DNA from 4 places in the Moritella sp. 5 genome. Region 3 is predicted to be linked to each of the others. Evidence: predicted binding sites of a transcription regulator. Region 3 holds the regulator's gene; each other region holds the start of a gene.
The links. The regulator sigma-54, encoded in region 3, starts transcription at its own class of promoters, with help from an activator protein. The targets are predictions, from matches to a motif close to GTTGGCACGNNNNTNGNNT.
Positions count from the first base shown of each region.

Region 1: a site for sigma-54 is predicted at 3,784-3,802, ahead of HWV01_RS18445 (4Fe-4S dicluster domain-containing protein). Genes of this name have one in related genera too.
Region 2: a site for sigma-54 is predicted at 4,882-4,900, ahead of HWV01_RS19380 (nitric-oxide reductase large subunit). Genes of this name have one in related genera too.
Region 4: a site for sigma-54 is predicted at 5,694-5,712, ahead of glnA (glutamate--ammonia ligase). Genes of this name have one in related genera too.

Region 1 covers NZ_CP056122.1:4,143,302-4,150,988, forward strand. Annotated here, with positions in the region: gene HWV01_RS18430 (formate dehydrogenase subunit alpha) at 1-1,097, opposite strand, end outside; gene HWV01_RS18435 (formate dehydrogenase subunit or accessory protein) at 1,110-1,313, opposite strand; gene HWV01_RS18440 (molecular chaperone) at 1,336-1,935, opposite strand; gene HWV01_RS18445 (4Fe-4S dicluster domain-containing protein) at 1,960-3,669, opposite strand; gene HWV01_RS18450 (DUF3306 domain-containing protein) at 3,943-4,629, opposite strand; gene HWV01_RS18455 (DUF3305 domain-containing protein) at 4,619-5,101, opposite strand; gene HWV01_RS18460 (formate dehydrogenase accessory sulfurtransferase FdhD) at 5,305-6,183, shown strand; gene HWV01_RS18465 (helix-turn-helix transcriptional regulator) at 6,180-7,094, shown strand; gene HWV01_RS18470 (Ig-like domain-containing protein) at 7,201-7,687, opposite strand, start outside.
Region 2 covers NZ_CP056122.1:4,349,176-4,356,862, reverse strand. Annotated here, with positions in the region: gene HWV01_RS19400 (PhoH family protein) at 1-484, shown strand, start outside; gene HWV01_RS19395 (type II secretion system protein) at 762-1,145, shown strand; gene HWV01_RS19390 (hypothetical protein) at 1,187-1,447, shown strand; gene HWV01_RS19385 (Rrf2 family transcriptional regulator) at 1,953-2,390, shown strand; gene HWV01_RS19380 (nitric-oxide reductase large subunit) at 2,577-4,847, opposite strand; gene HWV01_RS19375 (ferredoxin--NADP reductase) at 5,254-6,042, opposite strand; gene HWV01_RS19370 (PepSY-associated TM helix domain-containing protein) at 6,387-7,091, shown strand; gene HWV01_RS19365 (DUF2271 domain-containing protein) at 7,102-7,635, shown strand; gene HWV01_RS19360 (DUF4198 domain-containing protein) at 7,654-7,687, shown strand, end outside.
Region 3 covers NZ_CP056122.1:236,037-243,723, forward strand. Annotated here, with positions in the region: gene pmbA (metalloprotease PmbA) at 1-137, shown strand, start outside; gene mgtE (magnesium transporter) at 242-1,600, opposite strand; gene rapZ (RNase adapter RapZ) at 1,750-2,613, opposite strand; gene hpf (ribosome hibernation promoting factor) at 2,756-3,043, opposite strand; gene HWV01_RS01125 (RNA polymerase factor sigma-54) at 3,075-4,592, opposite strand; gene lptB (LPS export ABC transporter ATP-binding protein) at 4,642-5,367, opposite strand; gene lptA (lipopolysaccharide transport periplasmic protein LptA) at 5,383-5,844, opposite strand; gene lptC (LPS export ABC transporter periplasmic protein LptC) at 5,867-6,427, opposite strand; gene kdsC (3-deoxy-manno-octulosonate-8-phosphatase KdsC) at 6,424-6,972, opposite strand; gene HWV01_RS01150 (KpsF/GutQ family sugar-phosphate isomerase) at 6,974-7,687, opposite strand, start outside.
Region 4 covers NZ_CP056122.1:4,846,770-4,854,456, reverse strand. Annotated here, with positions in the region: gene HWV01_RS21745 (hypothetical protein) at 1-104, opposite strand, end outside; gene HWV01_RS21740 (PilZ domain-containing protein) at 315-932, shown strand; gene glnG (nitrogen regulation protein NR(I)) at 979-2,397, opposite strand; gene glnL (nitrogen regulation protein NR(II)) at 2,409-3,461, opposite strand; gene HWV01_RS21725 (DUF4124 domain-containing protein) at 3,564-4,085, opposite strand; gene glnA (glutamate--ammonia ligase) at 4,208-5,617, opposite strand; gene typA (translational GTPase TypA) at 6,137-7,687, shown strand, end outside.

The DNA.
Region 1 (7,687 bases), 1.1 Mb from region 3:
TATGCACGCGTATTATTGTTACCCGTTGTATGCTGCGTCCCCCCCATGCACCAAACAACACAACCAGGACGGTGTTCAGAAAGCAGTTTCGCCGTTTCATAAACATCCGCTTCTGATACACCAGAAACACGCTCTACTTCAGCAGGTGTCCATTTTGCAACTTCTGCACGTACATCGTCCATGCCGTAAACACGTTGGTGAATGAATTCTTTATCTTCCCAACCATTTTTGAACACGTGATATAACACGCCCCAAACGAAAGCAACGTCAGAACCCGGACGTAAAGACACATAGTGATCTGCTTTTGCAGCAGTACGGGTACGACGTGGATCTGCAACAACAATCTTACAGTTGTTCTTTTCTTTGGCGATAAGGATATGCTGCATCGCGACTGGATGCGCTTCAGCAGGGTTTGAGCCGATAAACAAAATTGATTTACAATTATGCATGTCATTTAGCGAGTTAGTCATCGCGCCATAACCCCAAGTATTTGCTACACCCGCTACTGTTGTCGAGTGACAGATACGAGCTTGGTGATCGACATTATTGGTGCCCCACATCGATACCATTTTACGGAACAAATACGCTTGTTCATTGTTATGCTTTGCAGAGCCTAACCAGTAAACAGAATCAGGACCGGATTCTTCACGGATCTTAAGTACTTGCTGACTGACTTCTTCAAGAGCTGTTTCCCAACTCATTTTTATCCATTTACCGTTAACCAGTTTCATTGGATATTTAAGACGTTTCGCACCATGACCGTGTTCACGTAGTGCAGCACCTTTTGCACAGTGACCACCCGCATTAAACGGATGATCAAATGCGGGTTCTTGACCAGTCCATACACCTTCTTGTACTTCGGCATAAATACCGCAGCCCACAGAGCAGTGAGAACAAATCGTACGTTTAATTTCAACGGGTGATTCTGGATCGACAGATTTCGCTTCGGCTTTTTTCATCATGCCCGGTGCGAACATGCCAACACCGACGGCACCACCTGCGGCAGCAATTGAAGAGTTACGCATAAACGAACGGCGCGAAATACCCAGTTGTTTTTCGTCCTTGTTGACCGTATCGGAACGTTTAGTTAATTTCATTTAGAGCTCCGCTTATAGAGAATCGTAGTAATCACGAATGTGTTTGGTTTCATGGTAACCCTTTGTATTTCCTTGCTTATCTTTCTGTTCTCGCGTGTCGACAGATGCATTAACAGAGGTTGATACACCTGTTGCAATCGTACCTGCAGCGACACCTAAACCAATATTTCTTAACAATTGGCGGCGGTTTTCATCCGGCTTATTTTGTTTACTCATCCAGTTTGATCCTCTATCGTTATTATTTTTTTACGTCGATAAAACGTATTTTTTCAATACTTAAAAATTGCAAAGCTAGCTCGGCGACGGCGCTATAAAACACCGCGTTTTTCGCCACCTTTAAATCTTGGCAAAAACGCTCAAACCAGGTATCTATATGGCGATTAAAAAATTCAGCTTGTACTTTTTGATTACTTTCTGCGACTAACATCGTCATGACTTCGAGCAATGCAGCAATATGATCTTCCGGTTCTTTCACGTCTTCATCGCGTTGAAAACCCAGCTTTTTCAAATCATGGCGTAAATGCGCTAATGGCATTTCCATTAATGAACCGGTGAGGAACCAAGAACCAAACGGCACGATCTCACCGTGGCCAATACCAATAAACAAATCTTGGTATTCATCTTCAACCGCGGTTAATAAGGTCTTTTGTGACGCGAGTTTTAATAACGGCCAAGCTGCCGACATTCCCGTGGTTTGAATGAGTTCGTTCGGTGCATCCACATCTAAATTCGCTAACCAATCAATGACGTCAGCATCCGGTGCCTTACGTAATAGATGAGCAAGTAAACTATAGATATCGATACGTAATCTTGTTTCTTCAGCAACTGGCTGTGACATGTTTTGTGTTTCCATCATTTCGTTTTACACTCGCAACTGACTTGTTGGATCATCAGCCATGTCAGAAAAAATATCGCGTACACGACAGTCTTCACACATAGATAAACGGCGAATAGCATCACCCTGAAATTGTGAATGACCTTGTAATTTCTCGGTCAGCATTTGAATCATCGATGCTGGCGCAAATGCTTTACCGCAACTTAAACAGCAAGCAGGCTCTTCTTCATGGATCATCACGGTGTTTTGGCGGCTTTCAGCATCCCAGTTAACACCCGGTTTAAGACTAATCACTTGCTCTGGGCAAGCTTTTTCACATAAGCCACATTGCACGCAATCTTGCTCTTTGAACTGCAAACCGGGGCGTCCGCCAACAGCATGTAATGCACGGGTTGGGCATACAGCCACACACCCCATACATAGCGTGCAATCATCTGTTTTACATTCAACACTACCGTAAGGTGCATTTTCAGGTACGCTAGACAATGTTGGTCTAACTGTGCTTTGCGCATGTAATCTATCTAATGCACTAAACAATTTGTCACGCTTAGTCCCTGATAATTGCTCGGCTAATACACCGCTATCCATCACTGCGATCTTGTTATCTACCACAGGCAACAAAGATGCAGGGAACGCCACAAATTCAGCCGCGGAGCTAAGTTCAAACAAGCAAATGCGATCTGCTTCAAAACCAAGTTCAGTTAAGAAGTTATTCGCAATGGCTAACTCATCTTTTAAAACGCGATCAATTGTCGCTGGCATGTAAGCAATATTCGTTGCTAACAGTACTTGATGCGCACCATAAATCAGCGCGCTAAACCATGTATCTACACCCACAGTTGCTAACTCTTCCAGTGCAATCGGGATCACATTCGATGGTAATGACGGTAATTGCGCTGCAACGTTTTCTTCATCACGGTTACCAAAGAATAAGATCGTCGGCTTTACACCTCCCGCCATTTGATAACTGTTTAACAAACGATAAATGAAGTTCTGGGTTTTCTCTGGATCTGGTAATGCATACGTGATCGCTTCTGTCGGACAAGCCGTTGCACAAGTACCAACCCCCTGACATAAGAACGGATTAATCTCGATCGCATGGCCATTACTTGATAACGCACCTGCAGGACACGCATCAACACAACGTGTACAGCCGCTCACACCACGGGATGAATGTGCACAAATGTCATTATTTAGACGGAAATACTTAGGCTTATCAAACGTACCAAGCATGTCAGGTAAGGTTTCAATCACATCTGCAATCGCCGCTTTACCACTGCCGACAGGGTAATAACCAGGTGCAGGGATCTCGGTGTTGATAATGCTCTCGGCACTCATATCAACCACTAAATCAAAGCTATCACCACCGATAGTTACTTCCGCTAGATTGATATAGGTATCAAGTAACGTACCAGCTACGCGGCAATTCACTTCGAACGCGCCTAAGTAACCCTTTATTGTCACGTCATTACTAAAAAATACCTTAATGTCATTACTTGTTTTCGCAGTGTTTTCAGCTGCCTGCGAAGTCGCAAGGAGTGTCACTGAATTAAGTGTTGAAAATTGCGGGGCCAGCGCAGTAATAGTATCGTGCGGACCAATGATCAATAGATTCCCTCGGCTCTCGTAAGAGACCGTTGGCGGGATCAAATTCGATAATTCAACCGTACCAGCGATTGCACTTAAGCGTGCTTGACCATTGCTATCTGTAAATGTTTCTAGAATACTTTTTAACATTGCTATTCCTGTATACTCGTCACCGCAAAAATTGGTGCCGATTAAACTACGAGTTTAGTGCCCGAAGCTCTTTCTGCCGTACGGTTTTTACCGTACTTTATGCTGTAGCTAATAGAGCAATAACCGAACCAACTTTTAACGGAAAAAAATGACCTATAAAGAACTAAAGTCAGATAAAGACAGTTGATGCACTTCCAACTGAGACATTTTGTCGCTACAAATGATCACGCCTGTATCAAATTGTCCCGATTAAAATAAGGGTTATTAGTCCCTTTATGTCTCACCTTGCTGAATAATTTTGTGATGTGGCTCATCGCAGCCTTGCGATAATTTGAAATCTTCCGTGACGGGTTCAACTGTTTCATCTTCAACAGCTGACATTTCTGCTTCTTCTGTTCGTTCAATACTGGCGTCTTCTACTCGATCTTCTTCCTGTACTCGATCCGTTTCCGACATCAACTCCGTTTCTTGCTCAGGTTCTTCTAATACTGTCTTAACCCAACCACGTAACTGCTTTGCGATACTATCGTCGAGTTTAGGGATATTAGAAAAGTCTTCAGTATGATCGTCCATATCACTGATATAGTTGAATTCATCTGAATGAAATAATTTAGCGAGCGCCGCTTTTTTTACTGATTTATCAACCCCCTGCTTTATAAATGAAACGACGCCGCTGTCAAATGTCACACTATCTACATCTGCAATTGTTAATACGTCATCACTGCTCTTGTCTGCAATATCGCTCTGCTTATCTACCGCATCATCGACAACGTCATTCGTCACTTTATCTAGCGTAACGGCTTGATTAATTTCTGCGTTAGCATCATAAACTGGCTCAAGAAATTGCTTAGATTCAGTTAATTCTTCAACCGCTTCATTCGTTTCCGATAACGTTGTTGAAGCTTTGTCTTTAGCCGTCAGAGAGCGGCTAGACCAACGTTGAAAAAAGTTAGTTGCCACTTGAACGTCCTTTTTTATCTTTATAACGTTTCTTTTTAAATTCAATCAGTTCGCCATGACGCCCAATGAATGCTTCCATCCAAGCCTGAACTGGTAAGGGCATTTGAATATGTAACACTTGGTAGTCGCCATCCATGTAACTGCTTGCGACACTTTGCGCAACAGTGATAAGTAACGGCGATAGCTGCTCATTATTTTCTTCACAAACAATAAACAAATGCGGGTCTTGTGAACTGAGGTTAAAACGATAATCAGTTCGTTCATCGCGGTATAACGTTAATACACGCTCATAACAGGTGCCAGTGCTGGCATCGTCTTGCGTGTGGTTGTGATCATATAATTCGACATTATCAATAGACCAAGACAGCGTCGTCCAGCGTCCAATTTGCTTTTCTTCAGAGCAAAGACGAAACCTGATTGGCCAACTTGATTCGTCTTTTTCTAAGCGCTTATGTTCATCAATTTGTTGCACACATGCTCCTTTATTCTATTTTTATAATTATTTAGTATTTTTATAATTTCTTATATAACGCACCCTACTCAGCAAAATTTAGACCAAGTTCAAGATAAGTGACAAATAAAATGGTGATACCCAAGTTACTTCAAGATGCAGGGGATAAGTTGGAATGAACTTTGCTTACCTCTTGATAGATATATAAACCAGCAGGACTTTCGATGCCGCAATTACCAAAAATAATTAAAACCAACTCTTCAGTTGAGCACACTATGACCGTCGACATCATGGATGAATATGGCGATACCATGACTAAAGAGATCGCGTGTGAACATCCGTTAACGATTTACTTAAACTGGGTAGAAATCGTAACAGTGATGACGCTCGGAGCCCGCCCTGCCGACCTCGTGCTTGGATATTTAAAAAACCAAGGTTTCATTGAAGACATTGCCGCGATTGAATCAGTAATTATTGATTGGGATACAAATTCTGCAGCCGTGATCACCCGTGAAAATACTGATGGTTTAGAAGATCAGTTATCGAAAAAAACCGTTACTTCAGGCTGTGGTCAAGGCACCATGTTTGGCAATGTAATGAAAAAACTAGAAGGTATCACACTTCCACAACCTAGATTACGTCAATCAAAACTCTATGGTTTGTTAGAAGCATTAACTCACCACAACGCAACTTATAAAGCGGCCGGTGCAGTGCATGGCTGTGCAGTGTGTAAAGACACCACTATTTTATCGTTTGTCGAAGATGTAGGCCGTCACAATGCAGTTGATACCTTGGCTGGGGAGATGTGGTTAAAAGGTCAAACAGGTGAAGATAAGATCTTTTATACTACAGGCCGCCTCACGTCTGAGATGGTGATTAAAGTAGCGCAAATGGGGATCCCGGTATTATTATCTCGATCCGGTGCTACACAAATGGGTTACGACTTAGCAAAAAAACTGGGTATTACCATGGTTGCTCGCGCCAAAGGTAATCGTTTTCAAGTATATAACGGTATGGCAAACCTAATTTTAGATGTCAAAGGCCCTGACGCAGAAGCGCTTGCACAAGAACAATCATCAACACTAATCGGTAAGAGTGCATGAGCGAACACTTCCCTGCTTTTATGAATGTAAAGCAAGTCGCTGAGTATTTAGACCTGAATGAAAAAAAGGTCTACACACTGGCTAACGATGGCCATTTGCCTGCAACGAAAGTAACGGGTAAATGGTTATTTCCCAAAGCAATGTTGGATAAATGGCTACTGGAGTCTTGTCATAACGGCGTACTAAATGACCGCTTACTCATCGCAGGTTCTGATGATCCACTCTTGCAACTGGTCGTGGGGAAGATGGCACAAAAGCTTGGCAGTACCGCACTGGTTGGTTATACCTCAACAGGCACTCGCCAAGGTTTAGCCATGCTCAGTAAAGGCCATGTGGATATTTGTGCGATACACTGGGGACATGCAGAAGAAGCAAGCTTGCGTCATCCAGCATTATTACAGCAATATCCAGGGCATAAAAACTGGGTACTGATCCACGCCTTCGAGCGTCAACAAGGCTTAGTGGTTAATAAAGAATTAGCCGATTTAGTAAACTCACGCTCTTTAAACTTACAAGAATTACTGACTTCACGCTGGCGCTGGGCACTACGTCAAGAAGGAGCTGGTAGTATGCGCGCCTTAGGTGAATGGTTGCATAATCATGCTTACACTGTCGATATGCTTACCGCAGCGGAAACTTGTCACAGTGAACGAGAGCTAGCGTCTTGCATTGCCCGTGGAGAAGCGGATGTGGGCTGCGCGAGTCAAAGCACTGCAGGCGAATTTGGTTTAGGGTTTATTCCGCTGAGTACCGAAGCTTTTGAACTCGTGATCCCAAAAAATATCTATTTCCGCACCTTGCAGCAACAATTGCTACAGTCGCTATCTGATATGAAAATCCAAGCTAAAGGAGATCAACTCGGTGGTTATAACTTTAGTCGTACAGGTCAACAAGTCTGGAGTGCCAATTAGCCTTAAATTTAAATACAAAGTAGACCTAAATATCACAACCTCAACTATCAAAGCTCCACCTATAGTCCCGTAACAGTTTAGGTGGAGCCATGAACATAGCTAAGCGTTATTTCATTGGTAGTGAAACCTGCTGTAACACCATACGGCCAGGTTCAATAGCGAGTTTCATTTTGCCTATATTCCCCAATATATACATTTCAACATCGAGCTCAATTTGATTTAAGTTCTTTAATTCAATATTCATACGACCATCCTCTAAAAATGTCAGAGGCCCTTGTAAATTAAGAGTAACAGGATAACTATGAAGATTATGAGTACCAAAAGTTATCTTCATGAATGGATTATCCATATATATATCTAAATCAATTTTAAAATTAAGCCTGTTCTCTTCTTCATTCCAAATAATATAGCCCGTGGGCACTTCTGTTTTACCATTTATCACTGGGTACTTAGTGCGCATAATCATTGTTCCGGTTGGAACAGTCATCACCATAGAAAAAATATCAGTTTCTACCGTAACGTCTACGCTTGAAGATATCAGTTGCGCACTATGGACCTTAACCGGTATGCGGTTATTTTCAGCATCATACTCC
Region 2 (7,687 bases), 880 kb from region 3:
TGATAAGGTGATTGTTACACGTAACACGCCAGAAATTGCGGAAAGCATCGGTTTTTTACCTGGCACGGAAGAAGAAAAAATGTTGCCTTGGTTGGCCGCGATCACGGATACCTTAGAAGTTTTGCATAAGCACGATGAATGTAAAGATGGCTCAGTTGAGTACATTAAACAGAAAGCGAACTTACAGTTCAAGTCGGTAAACTTTATGCGTGGTCGTTCGATTCAAAATGCGTTTGTATTATTAGATGAGTGTCAAAACCTCACTGCAGCGCAGCTTAAGACGATTATTACGCGTTGTGGCGAGGGCACTAAAATTGTGTGTTCGGGTAACTTATCACAAATTGATAGTAGTTACTTAACAGCTGTAACCTCGGGTCTTACTTATATAGTGGAACGCTTTAAAGATTTTGACGGCAGTGCCAATGTGTTCTTAAAAGGAGTGCAACGTAGTCGTTTAGCCTCTTTTGCTGAGCATAATATGTAATAATTAATAATTATATTTTCATGATACCGATAACGGGCTTTTAAGCCCGTTTTTTGTGATTTTTTTAAATTTTAGAATGCAAAATAAAAATTGTAGCACTACAGTTACTATGTATGAAACCAGTTATATATCAATGGTTATGCTTTGTTGTTTTGTCGTTGAACTCTTAGTTGTTGGCGTAATGTTTACCTTAATATCGTAATTGGCAGTGAGCTTTTGCTGTCTATATTTATCAGCAAAAATAATAGTGGATTCATGATCATGGATGGTCTAAAAAATGAAAAAACAAGCTGGAGTTACGTTAGTTGAATTAAGTGCTGTTGTGGTAATATCAGGCATATTAGGTGCGATGGCTGTACCTAGATTTATTGATCTTGCCGATGCCGCACTAGATGTCAGTGTGATTAATATTGCCCGTAGTATTGAAAGTGCAAATACGTTTAATTACGCTGCCAAAATGATCTCTAAATCGGGAGTATCGACGGAAGAGGCCGTGCACATTGATAATTGTGATGATGCTGGAAGTCTACTCAGTGGTTCATCATTACCTTTAGGTTACACTGTTACGCCAATGAGCATCGCTGAGAGTACCACTGCGACTTGCATCTTAACCCATACGGATTCTGCTAAAAGTACGACTTTTATTATGCAAGGATACTAAGTATGAACCGGAAATTTTTTATATAGGATCAGGAGCACACTATGCGTTTAAAATATGGTTTATTCACCTTGTTAGTATTAAGTATTACAGCCTGTAGTAATTCTGACTCAGAGTCGCCGCTTATCGGCGGCGATCGTGACGAATATGGTTGCTTGCCTTCCGCGGGTTATATGTGGTGTGAACGAACTCAACGCTGTGAGCGTTCGTGGGAGCTTGCTGATGCAGCAGGCATTCCTCATACCGAAACTGAAGTTATGGCCTATTGTAATATGAGTAATGCTGATGTAATTACTCATGAATAAGACCTAAAGGTGCATTTGACATGTATCTTTAGGTGGTGTAAATTAATATTTACTTTATCTGATTGTTTTCAGATGATTTTTATAAAATAAAGTCATAGCAATTAATTGGTGAATATTATGGTTAAACAGCACTCTAAGCAATCTTATCAACTGCTTAAAAATATAAGTAATTTAGTACTTTTTTTTACACTCACAGGTGTCGTTATATCCATACTAATTTCATATCCTTACTCTGAATATTTTCAACTATCAATACAAATAGCCTCACATATTCTAACTATAGTTTTAGCCGCCATATTCAAAATCGCTTGTATTTTAAGAATGATAGCACTTCAAGGTATTAATAAATTTGAATGTATATCATGATGTAGTAGCTGAGAATTAAGAGCCTGATGTATGTATAAATAGAGTGGAAAGCTAGACTGGAATAGAGTAATGAGTACTTGCATATATTAAAATATACAAATAAAATATATTTTATAGTACGTCTATTTAGAATTAAAATATGCAGTTAAACAGATACACTGATTATGGACTAAGGCTTTTAACTTACTTGGCGGTATTGCCTGACGGTCAGAAAGTGAGTATTGATGAGATAAGTAAAATATATGATTTATCAAGGAATCATATTAATAAAATTGTGCACCAATTAGGTAAAGAAGGAATCATAGAAACTAAGCGTGGTAAAGGTGGTGGTTTTTATTTATCTCGTACTCCAGAATCATTAAATCTTGCAGACATTGTAATATTACTTGAATCATCAATGGAGATTATTAATTGTACTTCACCTAGCTGCCGGATTTCTCCAGTTTGTAATCTAAATTCAATCTTATCTGAAGCAACTACAGCATTTATTGATAGCTTAAAGCAGTATACCTTAGCTGACCTTATTAAAGACAATAGACAACAATTAATCCAAGTACTAGAAATTGGATCATTCTAATTTAACTTGGTTATTATCGATATTATTTATTAAAGCATACGTAAAATTAAAAAAATATCTGATTACCACTCACTTTACTCATTTTAGAAAATATGAGTGCATTGGTAGTAATCAGATTGGTTTATAACTTACTCATTTTTAATAACAGGTATTTAGCTTATTCTTTTAGTCTAAATGCCAATTTAGTTAAGAAACGACAGATGGAGCGCGTTTAGTACTATTTTTTATTTCCCCTATTATTAATCGAGCAAAGAACGCAGCTAAGAACAGCCCTCCCATACCGAATAAAATATCACCGGGTACACGTAACCAAACAAACATTTCCACTAATTCACTATGAATTATTTCTGAGGATCTTGCATACCAATAACTATGCTCTACAGAAGCAATAAATTGTATTATGCCAACAGGGAGCAGGGACATGAATACCATGCCTGCCAAACCTATATTTAAAGACCAGAAACACCACTTAAGTAATTTATCATCCCATACTGAGAATTGACTTGTCACACCACGTAAGCAAGTTAACATTAAACCAATGCCTAGCATTCCATATACACCCATGAATGCTGCATGAGCATGAGTTGCTGTTGTATTTAAACCTTGAATATAATAAAGCGCTATCGGTGGATTGATAAGAAAACCAAGTACGCCAGCGCCAACCAAATTCCAAAATGCTGTTGCAACAAAGAACATAAATGCCCACTTATAACGAACCATCCAGCTTGTCGCTTTACGCATTCTATAAGTTTCAATAGCCTCAAAACCAATTAACGCGAGTGGTACAACCTCTAGTGCTGAAAACATTGCGCCCCATGCAACAACAGATGTTGGGGTACCTGTGAAATACACGTGGTGAAGCGTTCCAAGTATACCACCAGTGAGGAATACAACGGTAGCAAACAACACTGCACTATTAGCTGATTGAGCTCGAATAAGTCCTAAACGTACAAACACTAATGCAATTACTGATGTTGCAAATGTTTCGAAGAATCCCTCAACCCATAAATGAACTACCCACCAACGCCAGTATTCAGCAATCGCTAAATTAGTATGTTTACCTTGTAAGAATCCAACACCGTAAAATAATCCAATCGCTATACAGGATGCATAGAGAACCCAAATAACAGATTTCATTTCACTCTCTTTGGTGAGGGCTGGCTTAATTGCAGCCGTCACCAATGTTAGCCAAATTAATAAACCTGAAAACAGTAAGATTTGCCAGATACGACCAAGATCTATATATTCTTGTCCTTGGTGTCCTACCCAGTAACTTAAGTCAAGATCAAAGTATTGTTGAATCGCAAACCATTCTCCAGCCATAGAGCCAAGAACAACAATAACTAAAGCTACCCAGAGTATATTCACGCCTAGTTTTTGATATTTAGGTTCATGCCCAGATAAAGCTGGCGCAATATATAGTCCAGTACCTAACCAAGCCGTAGCAATCCAAAATACTGCAAGCTGAGTATGCCACGTACGAGTTAGTGAATATGGTAAAATCTCCGCTAGTGGGTAACCATAAAAAGTCTGACCTTCAACTGCATAATGCGCAGTAATACCACCTAATAAAATCTGTAGGAGAAATAACCCGACAGCGGTTGCAAAATACTTGATTAAAGCTTTTTGCGAAGGTGTCGCTTTAACATCAAATAAGGGATCTTTAGTGGATACATTTGGCAGTGGATGCTCTTTAAGACTTGCATGATACCAAGCAAGTGCACCTACTGCAGCAATGAGCAGAACCATACTTAATATTGACCAAAAAATATTATCTGAGGTCGGAGTATTACCAATCACTGGGTCGTGTGGCCAGTTATTCGTATAGGTATAATTCTCACCCGGGCGTTCCGTCACTGCCGCCCATGCACCCCAGAAGAAGAATGCAGATAATTTTCGACGATGTTCAGCTGATGAAATTGTATTTTCTTTCATCGCGTAATCTTCACGAATCGGCTGAAAATCTGGATTATCACCAAATAAATTTGAATAGTAATTCTGCAGCGTACTAATTACTTCAGCACGACGTGTTGAGATTACTAATATATTGTTATTAGCATCAAAGCGATTAGATCGCATATCCTCACGTAGAAGAATTTCTAATGTAGCTTGTTGATAACTAGCTAACTGTTCAAATTGAACGGAGAATTGTTCTATTGCTGCTTTATCAAGCCAAAGTGTTGATTCTCGATGAAGCCAATCTGCAGTCCAGTCTGGCGCAACGTATGAACCATGACCCCAAATAGAGCCTAATTGATGTCCACCCATAGAACGCCAAACAAGTTGACCATTCTGGATGTCTTCTTTGGTAAAGATCACCTCACCTGTTGACGTTACAACTTTTTCGGGGATTGGTGGGGCTTCACGATAAATCTCACTTCCTAAGCTCAAAAGTATACTGAATGATGTTATACATACAATAATAAGAGCAATTAGGGAGAATTTTTGTTTAGTCATTTTAACTCCTCAATAATTAATTAACAATCCTATTAATCAATTTCCATGCCAAAGTGTAACCTGTTGTTTAAACTGGGTTTGCTTGTTGTGGGTGTCAAATTGACAGTTAGTAGAACTGTCAATTTGACAGTGACATTGTCTTTATGACAAAGGTTTAGTGTTGAACCTTTTTATTGCAGAGAGAGAAGGGAGGTTACCTATATGATTGTTTAGAGGGGGTTTGATTTAACAGCATTTTATCCTTTTGAGGAGGATAAAATGCACTGGAATTGTGTAGCAAAGTAGCTAGGCTTAGCTTCTGGTTATGATGTCAATGCTACCACCGAACCTAAGCCTATATGATAAACGTTGAGGTATCGGTGTTATTTAAATACTGACTGTCATCTTTGATTCTAGCTACTATAAATTAACCTACTTTCCAGTAATTTTCTGAACTGAATTGTCCTGATTTAGCTTGTAGATGTTTACTAAACCCTAATGATCTTAGCGTATCACTCGTGTCTTTAACCATTTGAGGATTACCACACATATACAAGAAACTTGATTTTTGACATAGCAATACTTTACATTCTCTCTCGAGTTCTCCCGTTCTAAGTAGTTCCGGAATTCTTCCTGATAGATTTCTGGGTGTCTGTTCTCTAGAAATAATTCGCACATATTTTAGTTTTCCTTGATATTTTGATTCAAGCTGCTTTATCTTATTTTTATACGCGAGCTCTGATTTTTTTCTCACCGCATGAACCAAAATTATATTGTTAAAACGCTTATTTTTATTTTCATTTTCGTCTTCGAGCATTGAAATAAAAGGGCCAATTGCAGTACCTGTCGATAAAAGCCATAGATCTTTGGAGTTAGTTGGAACCGCATCAAGGGTCATGAAGCCAGTACCTTCTGTACCAACGTATATATAATCATTAACGTTCAACTGATGGATTAGAGGAGAAAGATTACCCTTAGGGTCAGTAATAATTAGAAACTCCAGTTCACCTGTCTTTTTATGGTTTTCTGGACTATTTACTATAGAATATGCTCTTCTATGGAATTCTTTGTTTTTATCGTAAAGAGCTAGTTTGGTAAATTGTCCTGAGATATAAGGGATACTTCCAGATCGAATTCGAATTGTAAATAATGATTCAGTCCAATCTATACGACTAACAACTTTGCCTAAATTGAAGTTTATATTTTTCCATTGCATGATTATTTATATCCTCTTCGTTTCTATTTCTATTATTTTTCTATCTTAGTAGCATTATTCGAGCCAATATTATTTACTTTAAAAACAACTGTTTAAATTGTTAATGGTAGCGTTCATGTCATTATGACAATTATTTATATTGTCATAATGATAATCATTGTCATTATGACAGCCGATTTGATAACGGTCTGAGTGCATATCTAGAGGGGTAAAGGGGCCTAATGATGACGCTTACAGTATTGGCATGAATTAACGTAAATAATGTAAATTCAATGCCAATGAAAACAATTATCAATTACATTGCTTGTACTTAAGTCCCATAATCAAGCAGTGTTATTACGATCATGTCTTCTCTCAGTCAACCTCTCACCCAGACACCTGCAAGATCGAAAAAAAAAGCGGCTAATTCAAAGAACAAAACATTCCTAAAAAACAAACAAGTGCAATTATGGGCACGTCGCTTACATATTTATATTTCGATGGCGCTACTCTTGGTCGTATTATTTTTTTCGGTTACGGGTATTACCTTAAACCGCCCAAGTTTGTTCGTGAGCAGCCAGCCTGATATCCAAGAGACTATCCTTAGCCTTCCGCAGGGTTTATTTAGCGATGCCAATGGCGGCGTTGCTGTCGATAAAGCCGGCATTGTTAATTACCTTACCGAACACGCTAAGCTTTCTGGTCAACCTTCTGCATTAGATGTATTTACCGAAGTTGAAGACGGTGAATTAATTGAAGGTGAAATCGCGATGGACTACAAAGGTCCGGGTTATAACGTCGCAGTATTCATTGACATGACCAGTGCTGAAGCTGTTATTGAAAAGACCCATTACGGTGTTATTGCAGTATTAAATGACTTACATAAAGGCCGAAATAGTGGCGACGTATGGAAGCTGTTTATCGATATTGTCGCATTACTTATGGTGTTCTTTGTATTAACTGGTGTGTGTTTATTAGTGCCGAAAAAGAAAACCTTCGCAACCTCATTGAAATGGACCTTGTTTGGTTCCCTCGTTACCTTGGCTATTTTTGTGGTGGCCGTTCCTTAAAGGATCTTGTATGACTTTGTTATTTAAGCGTCTTAGTCAGTGCGTTGCACTATTAAGTTGTCTGTTATTACCGGCTTATTTTGCCTCGGCCGCGCCAATTCCGGCCACTGCCACACTCGATGTTGAATTTAGTCTGCCTAAGATTGATACCACTATGTATGCCCGCCCTTATGTGGCGATATGGATCGAAAACTCAAAGCGTAAATCAGTGCGTACTGTTGAGCTATGGGTGGGTAAAGATGAATGGTTAAAAGATTTACGCAGCTGGTGGCGAAAAGTCGGACGTTATGATCGTGCTTTAGTTGACGGCGTAACATCAGCAACACGTCCTGCTGGTGATTATCGTTTCACTTGGGATGGCTTAGATAGTGATGGTAACCGCGTTGAAGCGGGCAATTATACATTTTATGTTGAAGTGGTGCGTGAACACGGTGGTCGTAATTATATCCGCCAAAAAATGACTTTAGATGACAAACCGTTTAGTCACACTATTGATCCGACAGAAGAAACCGGTGATATCCGTATCAACTACCTAATTAAATAATAGAGCGAGTAAAGATTAATGACTAGAGTAAAAAAATTGAAAGCGTTAGGTC
Region 3 (7,687 bases):
TACACGAGATCACGATCGCAGGTAATTTAACGGATATGTTCAAAAATATTGTTGCAGTCGGTAACGATATTGATGTTCGTAGCAGTATTCTAATGGGCTCTACACTATTAGAATCAATGCAGATTGCAGGTAACTAATATCCCTCTAGGTTTAAGTGAAAAAGCCTGTGTTATGATGACACAGGCTTTTTACGTTATAGGCTATTAACTTTACTTTCTGAACTCTGCTTTCGTTAAAAAGGTTAACCGTAGACGAGTGTTGCCATGCCTAAGAAGGCAAATAGACCGACGACATCGGTAACGGTAGTGAGTGCCATGCCGCCAGCTAAGGCAGGATCGATATTGTATTTCTTCATTGCCAGTGGAATGACCACGCCAGCAAGCCCGCCCATCGCCATGTTGATAAACATGGCGCCACCAATGATCAGCCCCAGAGATGGATCGCCTTTCCATAATGATACTATGATTGCAATAGATATTGCCCAGATAGCCCCGTTCAGTGCGCCAACCATGGCTTCTTTACCAATTAACCAACGGCTATTGTCGTCATTAATATGACCAACTGCCATGCCACGAATAACCAATGCGAGGGTTTGATTACCGGCAATACCGCCCATGCTTGGCACAATGGTCATTAAAATAGCAAGTGTAGCGAGTTGTTCTAAGGTCGCTTCAAACATGTTAGATACGGATGCAGCAGTCAGCGCGGCAATTAAATTAACCCCAAGCCAGAGTGTTCGACGTTTGGTACTTTGTATTACTGGCGCGAAGGTATCTTCATCGTCATCCATACCGGCCATACCCATCATGTCATGCTCGGCATTTTCACGAATAATATCAACCACGTCATCGATGGTAATACGTCCGAGCAGTTTACCTGAGTCATCAAGTACTGGTGCAGAGATCCAGTCATGACGTTCAAACAGCTTGGCAACCTCTGAGGTATCCATATGGGCAGGTAAGGTTTCTGCTTCGCGATCCATAATGGTGCTAATCACACTGTTTGGATCTGTTGTTAATAACATGGCTAAGGGCACATCGCCAATTAAGCGATCATCTGTATCAACCACGTATAAAGTATCTGTAGCATCGGGTAATTCACCGCGTAAACGGATATAACGTAAGATCACATCGACAGTCACATCTGGTCTTAAAGTAATGGTATCTGTGTCCATGATACTGCCAGCAGTGTCTTCTGGATACGCCATCGCTGTTTCTAAACGCTGACGATCTTGGGTATCCATTTGGGTGATAACTTCTTGATAGATACTGTCTGGTAGGCTACGGAGAATATTGGCTAAATCATCAGTATCGAGCCCTTCTGTCGCAGCGACAAGGGACTCCGTATCCATCAGTTTAAGAATACTGGTCTTGGCATCTTCATTAAGTTCGTCAAGGATTTCACCTTGCATTTCAGAGTCGGTCAAACGCCACAGTACTTTACGGCCTGCTGGTGGCGATGATTCCAGTAATAACGCAATATCACAAGGGGGCGTTTGGTAGAGCATTCGTTTAACGTGAATGAACATACCACTATCAAGTGCTTCGTTCACTTCGCTTAAACGTAGGTGTGTGCAGTCATGCTCCATCTTTTCTGGCATATGTCGTCCCCATTCTTATTATTCTTCTTCTGCAAGACCTTGCTTGCAGGTGCTGCGTAATTCTAGCTTAATCTGTATTTATAATCAGCATTAACAATAAAGTAAAATAATTAACTGTATAGATCGTTAACGCCATTGCAAATGAGTACCTAGATAATTTTATGTTTATTTTTTTCTAAGGTTTGATGGCGAGTTTGCACTACACGACTTTGTAGTTTAAAGCTCTTTGCTAATTGTTCAGCAATGAATACCGAGCGATGTTGGCCGCCTGTACAACCGATAGCAACGGTGACATAACTGCGGTTATTTTTTTCTAACATTGGCAACCAAGTCGTGAGTAAGTTTTCAATCTGTTGTGAAAAGCTCATGACATCAGGCTGTTGGCTCAGGTATTTAATGACGGGTTCATCAAGACCTGTGTAAGGTTTTAATTCTGGGATCCAATGGGGATTTGGTAGAAAACGGACATCAAATACATAATCGGCATCCATAGGTAGACCATGTTTAAAACCAAATGATTGAAATACTAAGACAAGTTGGTTGTTTTTTTTTCCTAAAATACGTTCTTTAATCTGTTCACTGAGTTCATGAATATTGAGTTCAGTAGTATCGATTTTTAAATCAGCAAGTAACGCTAAAGGGCTTAATCGTTTTTTTTCTATTTCAATCGCTTGTGATAGAGATAGCTCATCTTTTGTTAATGGATGAAGGCGTCTGGTTTCACTATAACGCTTGATAAGGACTGACTGGTTAGTATCAAGAAATAAACTAGTCAGATCGGTGCTCGTTCTTAACTCTGTAATTATGTCGTTTAATTCTTTTTTTTCTGTCGGTAAGTTACGGACATCAATACTCACTGCCACTTTTTCGGTTTGGTCATTTAAGGCTTTTAGCAGTTGTGGTAGTAATTTTACTGGTAGGTTATCTACGCAATAGTAGCCTAGATCTTCAAGCACGCGTAATGCAATTGATTTACCAGATCCTGACTGGCCGCTGACTATTATTAATTTCATCTTTTATCCTCACAGCGATATAAAATAATGGGTTCATTATCCCGCAATTGATTTGGATATGATATGTTTTAATTATGTCAGAAGCATTAATACCTAAAGGAAAAAGTGGTTTTCCTTTAGGTTATCTGTGGCGAGATTAAAATTAATGACGAATCAACTTCTCTTTATGCTTAATCACTTGGCGATCGAGCTTATCCAGTAAGCCATCAATTGCGGCATACATGTCATTGTGTTCATGCACGGCAAAGATCTCCCCCCCATTTAAATGTATTTTTGCTTCTGCAATTTGAAGTAATTTTTCGACATTTAAAATCACATGGATATTGTTTATATGATCAAAATGCCGTTCTAATTTGGAAAACTTGCTATCAACATAATCTTTCAGTGAGTCTGTAATGTTTACATGTCTACCGGTTAAATTAATTTGCATATATGTCTCCCCTATGAAGGTTGGATTAGCCTTATAATAGGCTTTTACGCTGATTAGACGGTGGTATACTTAGTGCCTCCCGATATTTTGCAATCGTACGTCTAGCCACTTTGATACCTTGATCAGCAAGTAAATCAGCAATCTTGCTGTCACTTAATGGTTTAATGACATTTTCTGCCGCGACCAATTTTTTTATTAATGCTCGAATAGCAGTTGATGAACATTCTCCGCCATTGTCAGTACTTACATGGCTTGAAAAGAAAAACTTAAGTTCAAAAATACCACGTGGTGTATGCATAAACTTCTGCGTTGTTACCCGTGAAATGGTTGACTCGTGCATTTCCACTTCTTCGGCAACATCATTTAAAACCATAGGTTTCATGGCTTCATCGCCATATTCAAAAAAATCAATTTGTCGTTGAACAATACTTTTCGTTACTTTTAGTAAGGTTTCATTACGGCTATCTAAGCTTTTAATAAACCATTTAGCTTCTTGTACATGCGTTCGAATAAACTGCCCATCGCTGCTATTACGATTGCTTGTCGACAAGTTTGAATATTCATTGTTCACTTTTAATCTTGGCACAATGTCAGGATTTAACTCGACTACCCACTGATTATTTTTTTTCTTTACTAAAACATCGGGAATTACATAAAGCCCTTCAGTCTGATCAATAACATTGCCAGGTCTGGGTTCTAGACTCTGAATTAATTGCATGATCTCTTTAAGCTGTGGTTCTTTTAATTTTGTCTTACGGCTTAATTGACGGTAGTCGCGATTGCCTAATAAATCCATGTGAGACTGAATTATTTGCTGACATTCTGTTAACCAAGGTGTGTTTTTAGGTAAATGCTGAAGTTGGATCAATAAACATTCTTGTAATGAACGCGCTGCAACGCCGATGGGATCGAAATGTTGAATACGCTTTAATACTGCTTCTATTTCGTCTAATTCAACTTGCTCTTCACTATTTTCGTTACTGCTGTCGCTAAGTTCTTGGTGACCGTTATTGACGCTAGACAGGATATCTTCACAAGTCTGATTAAGGTAACCATGATCATCAATGCCATCAATAATCGCAACTGCAATAGCACGATCGGTGTCAGAAAATGGGGTTAATTCCATTTGCCACATGAGATGCTCGTATAAGCCTTCGCTGGTCTCACCTTGATAGACTTGGTCTAAACCATCAATACTGCTGCCCGCACTGCTGTGAGTCTGTATTTGAGGGGTGTAGACATCATCCCAATTACTGTCATTAGGTAATTCATCTGGCATGGCTTCACTGGCTAGCGCATCACTAACTTCTATTTGGCTGGCATCGGTAACGGTGTCGTTATTATCTGAATTATGTCCATCACTACTTTCTGCATCGTTTGGTTGAGCTGTGTTGGGATCTTCTTGTTCCAGTAGCGGATTACTGTCTAATGCTTCTTGAATCTCTTGCTGTAACTCCAAGGTCGATAATTGTAATAATCGAATCGCTTGTTGTAACTGTGGCGTCATTGCCAGAGATTGACTCATACGAAGTTGTAATGATGGCTTCATCTAACGACTACTCTCTCTTCCTTAAATGCGGTAACGTATCAATATCAAACTATAGTCGGAATTGATCACCTAGGTATACTTCTTTTACTTTTTCGTTGGATAAAATCTCTTCAGAAGTACCAGATGCGATCAAGTGTCCATGGCTCACAATATAAGAGTGTTCACATACATCGAGTGTTTCACGTACGTTATGGTCGGTAATTAATACCCCTAAACCACGATCGCGCAGATGCTGAATAATTTTTTTAATATCACCTACCGAGATTGGATCAACGCCAGCAAAAGGTTCATCTAATAAAATAAACTTTGGATCTGCCGCGAGCGCGCGAGCAATCTCAACACGGCGGCGCTCACCACCCGATAAGCTCATACCTAAACTATCGCGAATATGGGTGATATGGAACTCTTCTAATAATTCTTCTAACTTTTCTTCACGTTCGAAACGGGTGAGTTCAGTTCGTAACTCTAAGATTGCCATGATATTTTTCGTTACCGATAAACGACGAAAAATAGACGCTTCTTGGGGTAAGTAACCAATACCTTGTTGTGCACGAATGTGCATTGGCTCATGTGTTAATTCTTGGTCATCAATGAAGATTTGTCCATGATCTCGTTTAACCAAGCCAACTACCATATAAAAGGTGGTGGTTTTACCTGCGCCATTAGGCCCGAGTAAACCAACAATTTGGCCTGACTCAACTTCGAGACTCACATCTGACACAACTTTTCGTTTGTTATAACTTTTTGCTAAGTGTGATACTTTTAAACGTGCCATATGAATTCATCTACTCTAATTAGTTTTGTTGTCTTCAGGAGTGAAAATAGTGATCACGCGATCGGATTCATGATTGCCGCTTTCGGCTATCATTTCTTGTTTGTCAATTTGGTAGATAATTTTTTCACTTTTAACTTCGCTATCAGCTTGGCGTAAATGTGCATTTTTTGACAAGGTTAAGCGTTTTTTGCCAAGCTCATAACGGATCTCTTCTGACTCGGTATTAATCTTTTTACCGTCATCAAGCTCTTGATAAAACGTGGCTGGACTACCTGTGGCAATCATGATTTCAGTGCCTTTTTCGCCAGTGCTTAAGACCGTGAGTTTATCGGCATGAATTAATATCGTGCCTTGGGTAACCACTACACTATCATAAAAGATTACTCGGTTCTCTTTAATGAAAACTTCTTGACGCTTGGAAGTTACGGTAACATCTTCTTGAAAATCAGACTCTAGCGCGAGTGCTGAATTACTCATGAATAATGTTAATAGTAAAACTTTATATTTTTTCATCATTAGTATAAATCGCTTCAACTTGCTTAAGGATAGTCATGTATTCTTGCTTTAAATCACCTTCAAGTCCGACACCTGTTTGATGAAATAAGTCCCCTGAAATGGTAATTAACTGATCGCTATGCACCAAATTTTCGGCAAGTTCTAATTGTAAATAACTGGTAGTAATGACATCAATATAATCACTTTTTTTCATATTTTTGATGACAACATCGTTTCGTAGTGTTGCTACATCGTCACTACTGAAGTTACCTTCTTTCGCTTTGATCTTCCATGTCGCTTGCGCATTTTCATCATAAATAATAATAACGGGGTTAGTAAACATTGTCATGCCTAACTCACCATAATGCTCCATGCTATCTGCAAAAGTGCGACGTATAATTTTTCCTTCAATACTAAACTCAACGCTACGTAGAACTTGAGCGGTGAAATCAGGCTGATATTGGGTTGACGGTGCCGTTGTAGACTCGCCATCAGGCGAAAAAAAACGCCAAATACCAAGTGCACAAAGAAAGAGAATCACAATCCCCATGTTTTGACGACTCATACAGAGGTGCCCTGTGCTTGCTCTAAGATCCCCTTAGCCAATAGGATTAGATCTGCTAATTCTCTTACTGCACCAAAGCCACCTCGAATTGAAGTGCTAAAGTCGGCACTTTTTTTAACAAGCGGGTGGGCATCGGCAACGGCAACACTGAGTCCACAAAGATTCATTACCGGTAAATCAATGACGTCATCACCAATATAAGCCACATGCTCTGGCGATATTTTTAGTTCTTCGAGCAGCATATTAAATGCGATCACTTTGTTGTCTTGGCCTTGATAGATATGTTTAACACCTAAACCTTGCATACGGTTAGCAACAATTGTGGATTGACGGCCAGTGATCACAGCAACTTCGATATCGGCATTAAGGAGTGATTTTACGCCAAAACCATCGCGAGTGTGAAAGGCTTTTAGTTCTTCACCGTCGTTACCCATGTATACGCGGCCGTCAGAAAAAACGCCATCTATATCACAAATGAGTAGTTCTAATGTTTTTGCTTTGGTTAAGATGTCTTGTGGAATCGGACCGTATAATGTATTGATCATTTTATAGTACACCTGCGCGTAGTAAGTCATGCATGTTGAAGGCGCCGACGGGCTCTTGTTGTTCATTGACGACAATTAAGCCGTTAACTTTTTTGTTTTCCATGACGGCAAGGGCTTCTGCAGCCAAGATATGTTCATTAATAGTAACACATCTTTGTGTCATTACTTCACTGATTGGGGTTTGGTGAATATCTATACGTGCATCAAGGATACGGCGTAAATCACCATCCGTGAAAATACCAACCAGCTTAGTCCCGTCATTAACAGCCGTCATACCAAGCCCTTTGCGAGATACTTCTAATAGCGCGTCAGAGATCGTCTCGGTTTGTTGTACGTTTGGTACGTCGTTACCTTTATGCATAATGTCTGAAATACGTAATAATAATTTTCTGCCTAAGCTACCGCCTGGATGAGACAGTGCAAAATCATCAGCGGTAAACCCTTTTGCTTCAAGTAAGGCTACCGCAATAGCATCACCCATCACCAGGCTTGCAGTCGTACTCGATGTAGGTGCTAATCCCAGTGGGCAAGCTTCTTTATCAACTTTAATACATAAACTAATTTTTGCTTCGCGCGCCATGGTTGAATTAGCATTACTTGTCATCGCAATAATGGGAATACTTAAACGTTTAAGCACTGGGTATACCGCTAAAATTTCATCTGATTCACCTGAATTAGATAACGCAATAACCACATCACCACGTTCAATCATGCC
Region 4 (7,687 bases), 380 kb from region 3:
CGCCGCTCATGGCGGTGACGTTGTTCCATAATAAACTCGCCTTTTACTTCTATCGTTTCTATTAGACAGACTTCATTATTTATATTATCTAGATTTACTTCCATGTTCGGCTCCATTGTTGTTACATCGGAATCGTTATTTGTTAATACTTACTTTTATGACAATGCATCAAGCTCACAGTTTTTATATTTGCAAGGTTAAACCTGTTCTGGTTTACTAAGATTAGTATAACTAGATGAAAATGTAATTTAAATTACTCCCACTCTTTGTATCGCAAACTGGATGTTTCTCGACAAAGCAATAAAGGTTTTTTCATGCCAAAGAAAGTGACGGATATTTTAACTCAAGATGAACTTAATTTATTACAGGAAGTAATAGAAAGTCATGCTGATGATGTTAGCCGTGAAGTATTTATTTCGCACATCTCAAAAAAAATGCTGAATGTATTAGCGCAATCTGATGACATTGTATTGGTAACGCAAAGCCAACAAAAAGAATTTCGTTTTCCGCTTTATCTTATAAGTGATGGCTATAGCGATGAACTAAAGGAGCTTGGTCCTCCCGATATCATTGATCATAAAGGTGGAGAAGGGCGTTATTGGCGCCTGTCGGATCCCAAAGGCTTAAAGGTATTTGATCCGCAAGGTGAAGTCTTATTGGGCGCTGTTCTGAATATATCGACGTCGGGTTTGTTTATGTTATGCAGTGCGCAGCAATTTTCGTCTATCGATTTGAACCTTCAAAAAGGGGACCGTGTGAACTTTTATTTAAAGATCCCACAACGTGGTTTTCATTTAGTTAAGGCTAACGTTGTACGGATTGAAAATGAAAATAATAATGGCAAAGGACTGGCGCTGAATTTTGATATTGATAATGACTTAGCTTTGATACTCCATAATTATATTATTGAGAAACATGATTCGCTGAATTAGTAAGAGGGCAGCTAACTTAAAGAATAGGTTAACTGCCTAAGCATAATTAATTAATATCGAGTTCCTTCAACTTACGGGTGAGGGTATTACGACCCCAGCCCAGTAGTTTTGCTGCATCTTGTTTATGACCTTGAGTGTACTCGAGTGCGGTTTGTAACATGATACGTTCAAAATCGGGCATTGCTTCAGCAAGGATATCACTCTGCCCTGATGCGAGTTGCTGTGCCGTCCAGGTTTTTAATTGTGTGCGCCAGTCGCCACTTTGAGCCGCGCTACCATGACTTATTAAAGGCGATTGCTCTTCGGTGATCTCAGAAGGTAAATCAGCAATGAATATTTCTTGGCCGCTGGCCATCACGGTTAACCAACGACAAATATTTTCAAGTTGGCGAACGTTACCGGACCAATGATGATTGGCTAAATAGGTTTGTGCTTCTTTACTGAGAATTTTGGTTTCGACACTCAGTTCTTTACCCGCTCTGATTAAAAAATGATTGGCGAGTTTAGGAATATCTTCTCGACGTTCATTTAACGATGGAATATGAATACGAATGACGTTCAAACGATGGAATAAGTCTTCACGAAAACTACCATCAGCTACTTTCTTTTCTAAGTTTTGATGCGTTGCTGCGATGATTCGTACATCCACACTTACCGGAGAATGGCCCCCTACACGGTAAAATTGCCCATCAGAAAGTACCCGCAATAATCGCGTTTGAATATCAATCGGCATATCCCCGATCTCATCTAAAAATAGGGTACCGCCATTAGCTTGTTCAAAGCGACCATTACGCACACCTGCTGCGCCAGTGAAAGCACCTTTTTCATGACCAAAAAGTTCTGATTCAATCAAATCTTTGGGAATTGCAGCCATGTTTAAGGCAATGAATTCGTTATTTACGCGTGGGCTGTGTTTGTGTAGCGCTTGTGCAACTAATTCTTTACCTGTGCCAGATTCACCATTAATTAATACGCTGATCGAAGAACGTGATAAGCGACCGATAGCGCGAAAAACTTCCTGCATGGCCGGTGCTTCACCAATAATTTCAGTCACTGGCGCGACTTTATTATTCTTACGGCGGTTTTTGCTTTGCTCTCTGGCATGAGTAACGGCACGAGTCGCTAAGGATACGGCTTCATCAATATCAAACGGTTTTGGTAAGTATTCAAATGCACCAGCCTGATACGCATTGACTGCGCTGTCGAGATCGGAATGGGCAGTCATTATGATGATCGGGAGGTCAGGGTGAATGGCATGTACTTTATTCATTAACTCTAACCCGCTCATTTCTGGCATGCGGATATCAGAAATAATGATATCTGGTTGTTCGAATTCGAGTTTATTTAATAAGGCATGCGCACCACTAAATGCAGAGGTTTCAAATTTCTGTGATTTTAATGCTTTGTCGAGAACCCAGCGGATAGAACTATCGTCATCGACAATCCAAACTGTTGCTGTTGTCATAGTTTAATCCTTTATTTTCTTAGTGGCAGATAAATGGCAAATTCGGTATGACCTGGCCAGCTATGGCACTCAATTTTCCCCTTGTGTTGCTTAATCAGGTTTTGAGCAATAGAAAGTCCAAGTCCGGTGCCGCCTTCACGTGCAGTAACCATTGGGTAGAACAAGGTATCTTTAATGTGCTCTGGAATACCGGGTCCGTTATCAATGATTTTTATTTCAGCACATAAGCGATATTTCTGTCCTTGGATATTCACTTGATGTGCTGTACGCGTAATAATTTTAATGATGCCATGTTCTTTTAGTATTTGAATGGCATTACTAATTATATTAAGTAGTGCTTGCTGTAATAGGTCTGGTTCCATCTCAAAATCAGGTATTGATGGATCATAATCTCGCTCGATAATAATACTTGGTGGTAAATCAAATTCGACTAACTGTTTTACTTTTTCAATGACGGAATGAATATTTAAAATGGTTTGCTGACCAGGCTTTTGTGGCCCCAATAAACGGTCAACTAGCGTCCGTAATCGATCGGCTTGTTCGATGATAATACCTGTAAATTCTTTTAATTCCGGTGTTGGTAATTCTTTCTCTAACAATTGTGCGGCGCCACGTAATCCCCCGAGTGGGTTTTTAATTTCATGGGCCAAGCCACGAACTAATTCTTGTGCAGCTTGCTGTTGTACGTGTTGATAAAGTTCTTGGCTAATTTTCTTTTGTAAGTCTATTTGTCTCGCTTCAATTAGAACACAGACTTCCGAGTTAAAGTTCGTTAATGTTGCTGAAATTTCGACTAATAGTTGGCGATCATCAATGACTAATGATACTTCATTATCAGTAAATCCTTGCCCTGTTTTAATTATGCTTGCTAATAATGAAAGGTCGAGTGTTGTATGTTCGATGATATCCGTGATCTTCACATCAAGCACACGACTGGCACTGGATCTTAATAGTTGTTCACCCGCTGGATTGAGATATTTTATATACAGATCATGATTGAGAACGAAAACTGAAGAAACTAAGCTATTCATTAATGACTGTTGAGGTTCTGGGAGCATTATCATGGCACTTCCTTATTAGGATAAACATCCCGTGACTGAACGCACCAATTTGGTGCTCACTTTAAAATATTACTGTACAGCGTGGTGAAATTAAAGCGGAAATGCTTAGTTGGCCTTAAATCGATGTAAATAAACAGTAATGAGCTCTGATGATGCAATTACCTTGCCTAAGTTGTTAATTATTTGTAACTGTAATTTATGCGTACCAATGGGTACGTTCGTGACATCAAACTGCTTCTCAATTTGCTCACTATGAGTAATGCCATCAATTAATAAACGAATACTTGAACCGTACAGCAGTGTTGAACTGAGAGTGGCAGACACTGTGATATCGCCAGTATTACTGCGTATTGTTTGTTGATCGCGTGGTGTGCTGATATGAATGCTAATTGGCGTGACTGATTTGTCATTCATTGTGGTTTTTGTATGACTTGCTTTCGGAGGGATTGATTGAGTAAGAGAGTCAATAGAAGGTGGCGTTAGCTTCACATCAATTTCTTTGGCTGATGCTGGTTTACTTTCATCATCCGAAAAGTGGGTAATACCTTGTTCATCAGTCCATTGATAAATAGCGGCAACACTAGTATAGCTTGTGATTATTAATATGAATAACATTACGTGTTTCATGGCGACATCCTGTCTTTGATTACTTGATTTATATGGTTATTTTCACCTAATTACATTTGTTTCACAAATAAAAAACCCGCTAAATAGCGGGTTTTTTGATATTAATTTTTATTAATAAGAAATTATACGCTGTAGTACATTTCAAACTCAACTGGGTGAGTTGTCATGTTCAGTCTTTCAACTTCTTCTTCTTTTATTGCAATGTAAGCATCGATAGTATCGTCAGCCATTACATCGCCAGCCGTTAAGAAGTCACGGTCAGTATCTAGTGCTGATAGTGCTTCTTGTAGTGAAGAGGCAACTTGTGGAATTTCTGCTGCTTCTTCTGCTGGAAGGTCGTATAGATCTTTATCCATTGCATCACCAGGGTGAATACGGTTTTTAATACCGTCAATACCTGCCATTAACATTGCAGAGAATGCTAAGTATGGGTTTGCTGCTGGATCTGGAAAACGAACTTCAATACGTGTCGCTTTTGGCGATGGTACGATTGGGATACGGATTGATGCAGAACGGTTACGCGCTGAGTAAGCTAGCATTACTGGTGCTTCAAAACCTGGGACTAAACGTTTGTACGAGTTAGTTGCTGGGTTAGCAAATGCGTTAATTGCTTTTGCGTGCTTGATGATTCCACCAATGTAATAAAGTGCAGTTTCAGAAAGACCGCCATACAGATCACCAGAAAAAATATTTTCGCCATTTTTCTGTAGTGATTGGTGACAATGCATACCTGAACCGTTATCGCCTACAAGTGGCTTAGGCATAAATGTTGCTGTTTTTCCGTAAGCGTGTGCAACATTATGGATAACGTATTTAGTGATTTGAACTTCATCCGCTTTTTCAACGATTGAGTTATATAGTGCTGCGATCTCGTTTTGACCTGCTGTAGCTACTTCATGGTGATGCGCTTCAACTGTTAAGCCCATTTCTTCCATTATTAGGCACATTGCACTACGGATGTCTTGTGCAGAGTCAACTGGTGATACTGGGAAATAACCACCTTTAACACCTGGACGGTGACCCATGTTGCCGCCTTCGTACTCTTTATCAGAGTTCCAAGAAGCTTCTTCAGCGTCAATTTTGTACATACTACCTGACATGTCAGTTTTGTACTTAACATCATCAAATAGGAAGAATTCTGGTTCAGGACCGAAGAATACATCATCAGCGATACCTGTTGAGCGTAAGTATGCAAGTGCACGTTTTGCTACTGAACGTGGGTCACGGCTATAACCTTGCATTGTTGCTGGTTCTAGTACGTCACAACGAAGGTTCAGAGTTGTTGCTTCTGTGAACGGGTCAAGTACAGCTGTTGCCGGATCTGGCATTAAAATCATGTCAGATTCGTTAATGCCTTTCCAACCTTCAATTGATGAACCATCAAACATTTTACCTTCTTCAAAAAAGCCGGTATTAACTTGATGATGTGGTAGAGATACGTGCTGCTCTTTACCTTTAGTATCTGTAAAACGTAAATCTACAAATTTAACGTCTTGTTCTTTAATTAGAGCTAATACGTTTTCTGCTGACATAAAAAATAACCTCCGGTGTCATCAATATGATGGCTTAATTTAAAGTGGCTGACTGTAAACAATCATGATTTAAATAATGCCATATATGTGCCAACTATTTAAGTTGTTGATTTTATTGATTTAGCGTGCGTATTCTCCCTTGCTTTAATCTATTGCTGCACGAACATCGTGCGTACCATGCACTTATTTGGTGCAGCGATTATTGCGGTAAAAAACGCATACATTTACTATTACTAAGTTCGATATTATGGTTTATTTTCAGGGATTACCAGTAAAATCGTATTCAAATATAGTTGATAAAACGTCTCATCTGTAAATCGAATTGATCACGATGTGATACGGCCTATATTTATTTATATTTTGTGTGCTAAAAGCCCATTTAGTGGCTATCGCTCGGTTTTTAAATAAAATAAATTGCAATCATTTTACTCTGCGTTAAAATTTTGTTAGGTAGATCACAGCGGGGCGGTTACAATACCGCCTAATTTTTACCCATATAAAATATATAGAGGCATCACAGTGCTAGATAAACTACGCAACATTGCGATTATCGCTCACGTTGACCACGGCAAAACGACTTTAGTTGACAAATTATTAGAACAGTCAGGTACGTTAGAAACACGTGGTGGTAATGAAGAACGTGTAATGGATTCCAACGATCTTGAAAAAGAACGTGGTATTACAATTCTTGCAAAAAACACTGCAATTACTTGGAAAGATTACCGTATCAACATCGTAGATACTCCAGGACACGCCGATTTCGGTGGTGAAGTTGAACGTATTATGTCTATGGTAGACAGTGTTTGTTTAATCGTTGACGCAGTTGATGGCCCAATGCCACAAACGCGTTTCGTAACACAAAAAGCATTCGCACACGGTCTTAAGCCAATTGTTGTTATCAACAAAATCGATAAGCCTGGTGCTCGTCCTGAATGGGTAATGGATCAAATCTTCGATTTGTTTGATAACCTAGGCGCAACTGATGAACAGCTTGACTTTAAAGTTGTTTACGCTTCAGCTCTAAATGGTTGGGCTAACGCTGAATCAGAAGAAGCAACAGACAACATGGAACCTTTATTCCAAGCTATCGTTGATGGTGTTGCTGCACCAGAAGGCGATCGTGACGGTGATTTCCAAATGCAAATCTCACAACTTGATCACAACGCATATGTTGGCGTGATCGGTGTTGGTCGTATAACGCGTGGTTCTGTTAAAGTAAATCAACAAGTTACTATTGTTGGTGCTGACGGTAAAGAGCGTAAAGGTAAAGTTGGCCAAGTATTAGGTTACTTAGGTCTTGAACGTCATGATGTTGAACTTGCACAAGCGGGCGATATCATTGCAATCACTGGTTTAGGCGAACTTAAAATTTCTGACACTATCTGTGCACAGAACAATGTTGAAGCGCTTCCACCGTTATCAGTTGATGAACCAACTGTAACAATGACGTTCCAAGTAAATAACTCACCATTCTGTGGTAAAGAAGGTAAATTTGTTACATCACGTAACATCCTTGACCGTCTGAACAAAGAGTTAGTACATAACGTTGCACTTAAAGTAGAAGAAACTGCTGATCCAGATAAATTCAAAGTATCAGGCCGTGGTGAATTACACTTAGGTATCTTAATTGAAAACATGCGTCGTGAAGGTTTCGAGCTAGCAGTATCTCGTCCTGAAGTTATCGAACGTATGATTGACGGTAAGCTACATGAGCCAATGGAAACATTGACTGTTGACTGTGAAGAGCAACATCAAGGTTCTATCATGGAACAGTTAGGTATCCGTAAAGCGGAACTAACTAACATGACTCCAGATGGTAAAGGTCGTATTCGTTTAGACTTCATCATCCCAAGCCGTGGTTTAATCGGTTTCCAAACTGAATTCTTAACAATGACATCTGGTTCTGGTCTTCTATACCATAGCTTCGATCATTACGGTCTACATAAAGGCGGTACAATTGGTCAACGTCAGAATGGTGTATTAATTTGTAACCAAACTGGTAAAGCTGTTACTTACTCTTTATTCTTCTTACAAGATCGTGGTCGTCTATTCTTAGGTCACGCTACAGAA